Regions from separate parts of the Citrifermentans bemidjiense Bem genome, predicted to be linked through region 1. Evidence: riboswitches for the same ligand, from Rfam matches in the RefSeq annotation. Region 1 holds a riboswitch; the other holds the start of a gene.
The links. A riboswitch is a leader RNA that binds a small molecule or an ion and turns the genes downstream of it on or off. The one in region 1 is predicted to bind magnesium.
Positions count from the first base shown of each region.

Region 2: it holds a riboswitch for magnesium, as region 1 does, so the genes downstream of both, GBEM_RS02125 (ABC transporter permease) here and GBEM_RS16155 (magnesium transporter) in region 1, are expected to answer to the same signal.

Region 1 is NC_011146.1:3,729,384-3,733,785, reverse strand. It holds gene GBEM_RS16165 (Fic family protein) at 554-1,081, shown strand; M-box (ykoK) riboswitch at 1,176-1,345, shown strand; gene GBEM_RS16155 (magnesium transporter) at 1,688-2,938, shown strand; gene GBEM_RS16150 (Nramp family divalent metal transporter) at 3,000-4,226, shown strand; gene GBEM_RS16145 (dihydrofolate reductase family protein) at 4,302-4,402, shown strand, end outside.
Region 2 is NC_011146.1:509,544-513,945, reverse strand. It holds gene GBEM_RS02130 (sigma 54-interacting transcriptional regulator) at 1-2,150, shown strand, start outside; M-box (ykoK) riboswitch at 2,183-2,352, shown strand; gene GBEM_RS02125 (ABC transporter permease) at 2,742-4,402, shown strand, end outside.

The sequences.
Region 1 (4,402 bases):
GCTCCGGCACCACGGGAAAAACTGAATATTGAAGACCAATAGTAAAGGGCCACGCGAAAGCGTGGCCCTTTTTTGCCGTCTGCTGCCGATATGTTTTCCCCGGCAAAATTGCATTCGCCGCACGCGTTTCGTCTACCTGTGCCCACCGTGTCACCGATTCTGGGGTCTTCTGCCTTCGCGCCCTTATGTAGCCGATAGGGCATTTACACAAAATCCTTCACACGCCCGACCCCGGGCAATAATGGATTGGGTGGGAATATGTCATATTCGAACCAGAAAATGACGGATTTGAATTCAAATACGTCACATTTAGAAAGAATGTGACGTATTTGAATTCAAAAATGACGCATTTGAAAAAAATGTGACGTATTTGGACCCAAAAATGACACATTTGGAAAAAATATGACATATTTGAATTGGAAAACGACATATTTAAAAAAAATGGGACCGATTCGACCCGTACACGCCCAATTCTCACTGACTTCATTAGATAAATTGACCGTTGCCTTTGTCTTGGGTAAATTGGGGCGATCTTATTGGGTAAGGCTACGGCATGATTGATGATATCAACAGGACTCTCTGGGTAACAGCCAACAAGCCGCACGCAAAGCAGGCCGGAATCCTGGCGGCTCTGCTCCCTCGCCCCCTCATCCTTTCCAGATGGAACCCTGTCTTCGCAGAAATACCCGTTGAAAGCCTGGTTCACCAACACCAACAGGAGTATTACGCCGCACTGAGTGAGAGCACGAAGCAAGGCGATTCGGCAGTCTTTGTCGAGTTTATGCTGGGAATGGTGCAACAGGCCATCGCCGAATCTCAGACCCCCCAAGTCACCGCGCAAGTCACACCGCAGATAGCACGCTTGCTTGAGGTACTCGTTGGAGAAATGTCTCGTGATAGCATTCAAAACGCGCTAGGGCTGAAGCACAGGGAATCCTTCCGTCAACTTTATCTAGTGCCCGCATTGGCGGATGGCTGGATCGAGATGACCATACCTGACAAGCCGAATAGTCGACTTCAGAAATACCGGCTGACCGAGCAGGGGAGGGCATGGCGTTCCGAGAGGATGAAAGGCAGGTAGAGTCGATGTCACAGATGTTCAGATGTGTTAAACAAGTTATAATTTCCACAGCTTTCAAAAACATTGACATTAAATGCTGTCGGAAGTATCTAAAACTGTTCCTCGTTAGCATGAGGCGTTTGCACAAACAGAGGCTACTGCCCAAAAACGTCGAAAGACGCCAATGGGTAGACCAGGGCTTGCCGGATTAAGGCTTGACCTAAGGTAGCTGGTTCTTCCTGACCTACGTTGTGCACTGCTGAAAACCTACGAGTGGGGAACCACGGCATGATATGTATCCAGGCCACGGTTCCCCGTGGCCTTTTTTCGTTGTACCCATGCCGAAACGAAAGGTGATGGTTATCTCAATTGGGCAGTCATAGTTGTATCTTAGGCAATCAATATCGTTCGTTCCGGCATTAATCCATACACCTCCGCTCTGTTATGGCCTTTGCTGACACGCGAACGTTGGCCATAACGGGGAATATCAGGCAACCTCTGCCATTCCCTCCATTACACACAATTCATCGCTGTCCTTTTTCCAGGGCATGCTCCTGCATGCGCGTGGATTTTGGTATGGTCTTGATTAGATTCGCACGGGCTTTGGTCTGTGTATCGGGGTGTCGCATGCAGATTACAACGGAGTTGTATGTCAGCTCAGTGCTGAACAAGCAGGTCATCAACCCGGCTGGTAAGTCGGTCGGGAAATTATGGGATATTGCCATTGTTCCTGGTGAAGGGCTGCCGGTCGTTACCGGACTCCTGATAAAAAAGGGGAAGAAAATCCATATTGCTTCCTGGCACTCGGTACTCCTGTTCAACCCGATTGTCGTATCAATTGCCGGAGCAATTGAAAAGATGCCCCTCTATGAACGGCAATCCGACGCGATTCTTTTGGCCCGTGATGTACTCGACAAGCAGATAGTGGATGTGAATGGTGCCAAGGTCGTCAGGGTTAATGACGTGAAACTTGCACCATACGGGAAAATGTTATGCATCTTCTCGGTCGATATAGGTTTCAGAGGTCTTTTGAGAAGGCTTGGTTACGAGAAGGTCTGGTCTCTTGTGCAGAAAGAGATTCCGCAGAAGGAAATCGGCTGGCAGTTTGTCAATGCTCTGGAAATAAACACTGCCGGACTCACCCTCTCCAAGGCCCGTGAGCAGTTGGCGGAAATGCATCCGGCTGACATCGCCGGTATCATATCTTCTATCCCGAGAGCGTCCATTCAAAACCTGCTGAACAATCTTGACTATGAAACAGCAGGGGAAGCCATTCATGAACTGGAGCCGGAACTTCGCACCCAGATAATCAGCCAATTGGACAGTGAACAGGCTTCTGACATCCTCGAAGAGATGCCGCCTGATGAAGCTGCCGATGTGCTGGGCGACTTGCCGGAAGAGATGGCGCAGGAACTGCTGGGATTGATGGACAAGGAAGAGGCAGATGAAATCCAGGAACTGATGGAGCATGAGGACGATACGGCTGGCGGTCTCATGACCAGCGAGTTCATTGCCATATCCGCTGAAACCACCGTGGCACAGGCTATGGAAGAATTGCGGCGGCAGGCGGAAGAAATTGAAATGCTTTATTATGCCTACGTTCTCGATGCCCAAGAAAAACTGGTCGGAGTTGTAAACTTCAGAGACCTGCTTATCAGCAATCCCGACCTTCCAGTATCCGAACTTATGACCGAACAGCTCAAGACGGTCACTGTCGATGCCGAGCCGGAAGATGTGCTGGAGTTGCTGGCTAAATACAACCTTGTTGCCGTTCCGGTACTTGAGGATGACAGGACGATGGCTGGTATTATTACCATAGACGATGTAGTTGAGCTGTTTCTCCCCTATGCCCTGAAGCGGAGACGGTACCCCTCGTAAGAGTGGCAACTTGCGAATAAAAGGCAAGACCGTATTTCAGGCATAGGAATGGAGAATAGATATGAAGCTCAACAAAAAAAACATCCTGATGTTTCTCGCAGTACTCGGGCCGGGGATAATCACGGCAAACGTAGATAATGATGCAGGCGGGATTACTACTTATTCTGTTGCCGGGGCGCAGTTCGGCTATTCGCTGCTCTGGACGTTGATTCCGATTACCGTTGCCCTGGTGGTTGTTCAGGAGATGGTTGCCCGAATGGGAGTGGTTACGGGTAAGACCCTTGCCGACCTGATACGGGAGCGGTTCGGCGTAAAGACCACCTTTTATCTGATGATTTGCCTGCTGCTTGCTGATTTGGGGAATACGGTTGCGGAGTTTGCCGGATGGGCGGCAAGCATGGAGATATTCGGGGTCAGCAAGTACATCTCAGTGCCGATAGGTGCTTTCTTGGTCTGGTGGCTGGTAGTGAAAGGTACCTACAGGATTGTAGAGAAGATATTCCTCTTCTCCTGTACCATCTTTGTCACCTACATCGTTTCGGCAGTTCTGGCTGCTCCACCATGGGCACAGGTGTTGACGGAAACAGTCAAGCCGACCTTCTCCATGAAACCGTCCTATCTGATGATGATTATCGGGGTGGTTGGAACAACTATTGCGCCATGGATGCAGTTCTATCTGCAATCGGCAGTGGTGGAAAAGAACATCAAGATAGAGCAGTACAAAGCAAGTCGTCTCGATGTCGTAGTCGGCTGCATTATCACTGATGTGGTGGCGTTTTTCATCATTGTCGCCTGTGGTGCAACCCTCTATGCCCACGGCATAACCATCAATGATGCTGCTGATGCGGCAAAAGCCCTTGAACCGCTGGCTGGGAAATATGCATCGGTGATGTTTGCCATCGGTCTGGCAAATGCCTCTCTGTTTGCCGCCTCAATTCTGCCGCTTGCTACTGCCTATTATGTTTGCGAAGGGATGGGGTGGGAATCCGGCATTGACCATAATTTCAAGACAGCACCGCAATTCATGTGGCTTTACACTGGACTAATCGCTATCGGTGCCCTGATCATTCTGTTCCCAAACGCCCCATTAGTGGCCATCATGCTCATCTCTCAGGTGGTTAACGGCGTGATGTTGCCGTTCGTTCTGATATTCATGCTGATTCTCATAAACAGCAAGAGCCTGATGGGAGAATATACCAACTCGAAATTCTACAACGTCATATCCTGGGCTACAGTATTGGTTATGGTCGTTCTGACCCTGGCACTGGTTGCAACTTCAATGACATAAAATTAATCTATGAACGTGATGTAGGGTCCGAAGTGGGGTTAAGGGCGGCGACGATGAGAGCCGGCACGAGAGGTGATGGAAGTTATGAAGACCCAGTACTACACCGCATCGAGTCTGGATGGATTTATCGCGACAGAGGACGACTCGTTGGAGTGGCTCTTTTCTCTTGGGAACCT
Region 2 (4,402 bases), 1.4 Mb from region 1:
AGGAAAGCGAACACCGCGAGGTGATCACCAACATCATCGGCTGGCAGTTGCTTCCCGAGTTCGGCCAGTTCCCCGGCGCCTCGCACTGGGTGCGCCTTTTAAACCAACGCCTGCAGCAGCTGGGCGGCACCCGCAGCCACGTCCTCATCCTGGGCGAGCCCGGCACCTGGAAGGATCTCGCCGCCCGGCTGATCCACTTCCACAGCGAAGCCGACCGCCCCGTCCTTTTCCTGGACTGCGCCTCCCCCCCGCCGGTACTGGAAGAGGAAAACGAGCCAGCCGAGGGCGCCTCCCAAAGGGGTGTGCTGCTAGGTCTCGCCCAGGAGGCGGCGCTTTTCGGCCATGCTTCGCAGGGGGCGGTCTATGCGCGGCGGGTGAGAAGGGGGATGATCGAGCTTGCCGCAGGGGGCGACATGATCCTGCGCAACGTCGACTGCCTGGCCCTTGCGGTGCAGGAGGAGCTGGTCGATTTCCTCGACACCGGGCACTTCACCAGAAGGGGCGAGACCAAACTACGCAGCGCCCGGGTGAGGATCATAGCCACCAGCGGCAAGGCCCTGGAGCCCCTGATCGACAGCGGCAAGTTCAACGGAGAGCTGTACCGAAAGCTCTGCGGCGAAACCGTGGAGTTAGCCCCGCTGCGCGAGCGCAAGAAGGACATCCCCGTCATCGCGAAGAGCCTCCTCGCCTCTCTCAACGCCAAGCACAACCGCAACGTGCGCCGGCTCTCCCAAGACGCCCTGAACCGCCTGGTAGACCACGACTGGCCCCTCAACGCCACCGAACTGTACCAGGTCGTGAGCCGCGCCGTGGTGGTCTGCAGCGACACGGAGATTCAGCCCGAGCACATCTCCCTCCAGGGGCACCCCTTCGAGGACGGCCGCTTCAACCTCTTGACGCTTCCCTCCCTGGAGCGGCTCGCCTGGAACCCGCGTTTCCCGAAGGTGCTGCGCTGGCTGACCGTACCGGCGTTCCTGCTGATCACCCTGTACACCCTGCTCGGCCCCGCTTCGGACAACGCGGCGAACCTTGCGGCCTGGACCCTGGGATGGCCCGCGCTGATACTCACCGCTTTCCTCTTCGCCCGCGGCTGGTGCAGCTTCTGTCCGATGGAAGCGATCGGCGAACGGCTTGGGGTCACCAGCCGTGTGGTGCGCGACCCGGCACCGTGGCTGCGCAGTTTCGGGCCGTCGCTCAGTTTCGCCGCACTGGTGCTGATCCTCCTGATGGAGCAGGCGACCGGGATGTTCTCCCACGCAGCGGCCACGGGGCTGTTGCTGAGCGGCATGCTGACGGCGACGGTGAGCGCCGACCTGGTGATCGGCCGTCGCGGCTGGTGCAAGTTCCTCTGCCCGCTGGGGCGCATCGTGAGCCTCGTATCGCGCATCTCGCCGCTGGAGATGCACAGCAACCACAACGTCTGCCTGAGCAGGTGCCGGGTGGACGACTGCATCAAGGAGAAGGCCTGCCCCATGGGGCTGCACCCCTCCGGCGTCGACAGCTCCGACCACTGCGTCCTCTGTCTCAACTGCGTCCGCAACTGTCCGCACCACTCGATGCAGCTCGACCTGAGGAACCCGACCTGCGGCGTGTTCAACAAGGCCCGGCGCGGCTTCAGGGAGGCGTTTTTCAGCGTCACCCTGCTGGGCGCGGTGATCGCCGCCAAGGGGACCCCGCTTTTGGCCGGGCGGCAACCGGAACTCTTCCCGCGCACCCTCTGGACCCTGGAGGACTACCTGCTGGCGCTTTGCCTCGTCGCCGGGTTCACCTTCCTTGCCCTCATCGCTTCGGTGGCTGTGCGCGGCGCCCGCTGGCGTTCCGTCTTCACCAGCAGCGGGCTCGCCTACCTCCCTCTCGCCGCCGCGGGTCTATTCCTGATCTTCTTCCGTCCGCTGGTGGAGGGGGGCGCCAGGCTGGTCCCGCTCGCCGTTTCGGCCCTGGGAGCGGAAAATTTCCTCGATGCCACGGCGCTCACCCCGGAACTTGGGACGCTGCGCCTGCTCATCTACCCGATTATCCTTTTGGCGGCGCTCTTTTCCTGGGTGGTGCTGGCCCGGCTGCAGCGCCTGGACGGGCTCCCGCCGGCGGCGCTGCTCCGGCACCGGCTGCTCATCCTCGGCGCCACCGCGATACTGATAAAAATCCTTTAGTTGACATTCCGCGAGGGTCGGTATAAACAGGACGGGTTCCTCGTTACGATGAGGCGTTTGCTCAAACACAGGCTACTGCCCGGAAACGTCGAAAGACGCCAACGGGTAGACCAGGTCTTGCCGGCTTAAGGCTTGACCCAAGGTAGCTGGTCCCCCGGGACCTACGTTGCGCACTGCCGAAAACCTACGAGAGGGGAATCCGCGCCAGAAATAAGGCCATGGTCCCCCATGGCCTTTTGCTTTTTCATATCACGACAAAAAAGGTGGTGGTTTTTCACATTGGACAGTCATAGTAGCGACTATCACTTACTCATCCCGCAGTTCCGGCAGTAGCCTTTCCGAAGCTTCCCCCCTAACCTGGGCCTGCTTCCGGTTCTCCTGCCGCGCCGCGGGGAACAGCCGAAGCGAGGAGTCCAGGGACCTGTTTCCCGACTTCCGTCAATTAATCATTCTCACTGTGCGATGCTTGAGCGCATCGGCAGTAGGGGTCTGTCCGCGCGTGCTCCGGCATGAGGCCAGGACGACCCGCGTCCGGATAGCTGCGCCTTTACGCAAAAGGGGTAGAGTATCCGGCAGCACGGAGGAAGCAGGATGGCCAACCGGTCGACACCGTTCAGTAAAACAACAGGAAGAGCCGCTCCCAACTTTTGGGACCTGGCCGCCTTTCTCATGGTCATGGGGCTCGTCACGCTCTTTGCCTGGGGCAGCCGCGAGATGGGGATACCCTATATGCCGGGTGAGCAGATCCCCCTTTCGCTCGACCCCGTTAACCTCCCCGAGTACGCGCTGCGCACCGTCTTGCGCATGGCGGCGGCACTGGCGTTTTCGCTCCTTTTCACCTTCAGCTACGGAACGCTCGCGGCGAAGAGCCGCCGCGCCGAGCGGATACTCGTTCCGCTTTTGAACATACTCCAGTCGGTCCCCATCCTCGGCTTTCTCTCGGTCACCGTCACCGGCTTCATCGCCATGTTCCCTGGAAAACTTCTCGGGGTGGAGTGCGCCGCCATCTTCGCCATCTTCACCTCCCAGGCCTGGAACATGGCCTTCAGCTTTTACCAGTCGCTAAAGACCATCCCCTCCGACCTGAGCGAGGCCTCGGTCCTCTTCGGGCTCTCTCCCTGGCAGCGCTTCTGGAAGCTGGATGCCCCCTTCGCCATGCCCCCCTTGATCTGGAACATGATGATGTCGGTCTCGGGGGGATGGTTCTTCGTGGTGGCGTCGGAGGCGATCACGGTGGGGAAGACTTCGGTAACCCTCCCCGGGATAGGCTCCTACGTGGCGCAGGCCATCCACTACCGCAGCCTCTCCGCCATCGGCTGGGCGCTTTTGACCATGCTGCTGGTGATCCTCGTCTACGACCAGCTGCTCTTTCGCCCCATGGTGGCCTGGGCCGACAAGTTCAAGTTCGAAACGACCGAAAGCGGCGAGGGAAGCGGCTCCTGGGTGCTGACCCTGTTCCAGCGCGCGAGGCTCCTGCGCGCCGCCGGACGTTTCCTGGTCAACCGGTGGATCCGGCTCACCGACCTGCTCCCCAGGAGAAAGCAGCGCGCGAGCTTCCGTGACGCAACGCAGGCCACGATCCCCAAGGCGCAGGAAATTGCCTGGAACGCGCTTCTAGCCATTGGCGTCGCCGGGGGCGCGTGGCTTTTGGTCCAGTTCGTCGGGGGAGAGGTAGACGGCGCCGAAATTTGGAAGGTCTTCTATCTCGGCTTCCTGACCCTGGTTCGGGTCACGGTGCTTTTGATCATCGCCAGCCTGATCTGGGTACCCATCGGGGTGTATATCGGGCTCAACCCGAAATGGGCGACGAGAGTCCAGCCCCTGGCGCAGTTTCTGGCCGCGTTCCCCGCGAACCTTTTCTTCCCGGTGGCGGTCTTCTTCATGGTCCACTACCACCTCTCACCGGAGATCTGGACCGCCCCGCTGATGATCCTGGGGACTCAGTGGTACATCCTTTTCAACGTGATCGGCGGCGCCTCGGCCATCCCTACCGACCTGCGCGAGGCGGCCCGCAACTTCGGCGTCTCCGGGTGGAAGCTTTGGAAAACGCTGCTTCTCCCCGGCATTTTCCCATCGCTTGTCACCGGGCTCGTCACCGCTGCAGGGGGGACCTGGAACGCCAGCATCGTCGCCGAGATCGTCACCTGGGGGAATACGACCCTTACCGCAACCGGTCTCGGGTCGTACATCGCCATCTGGACCGAGAAAGGGGATTACCCCCGCATCGCCCTGGGCATAGCAGTCATGAGTAT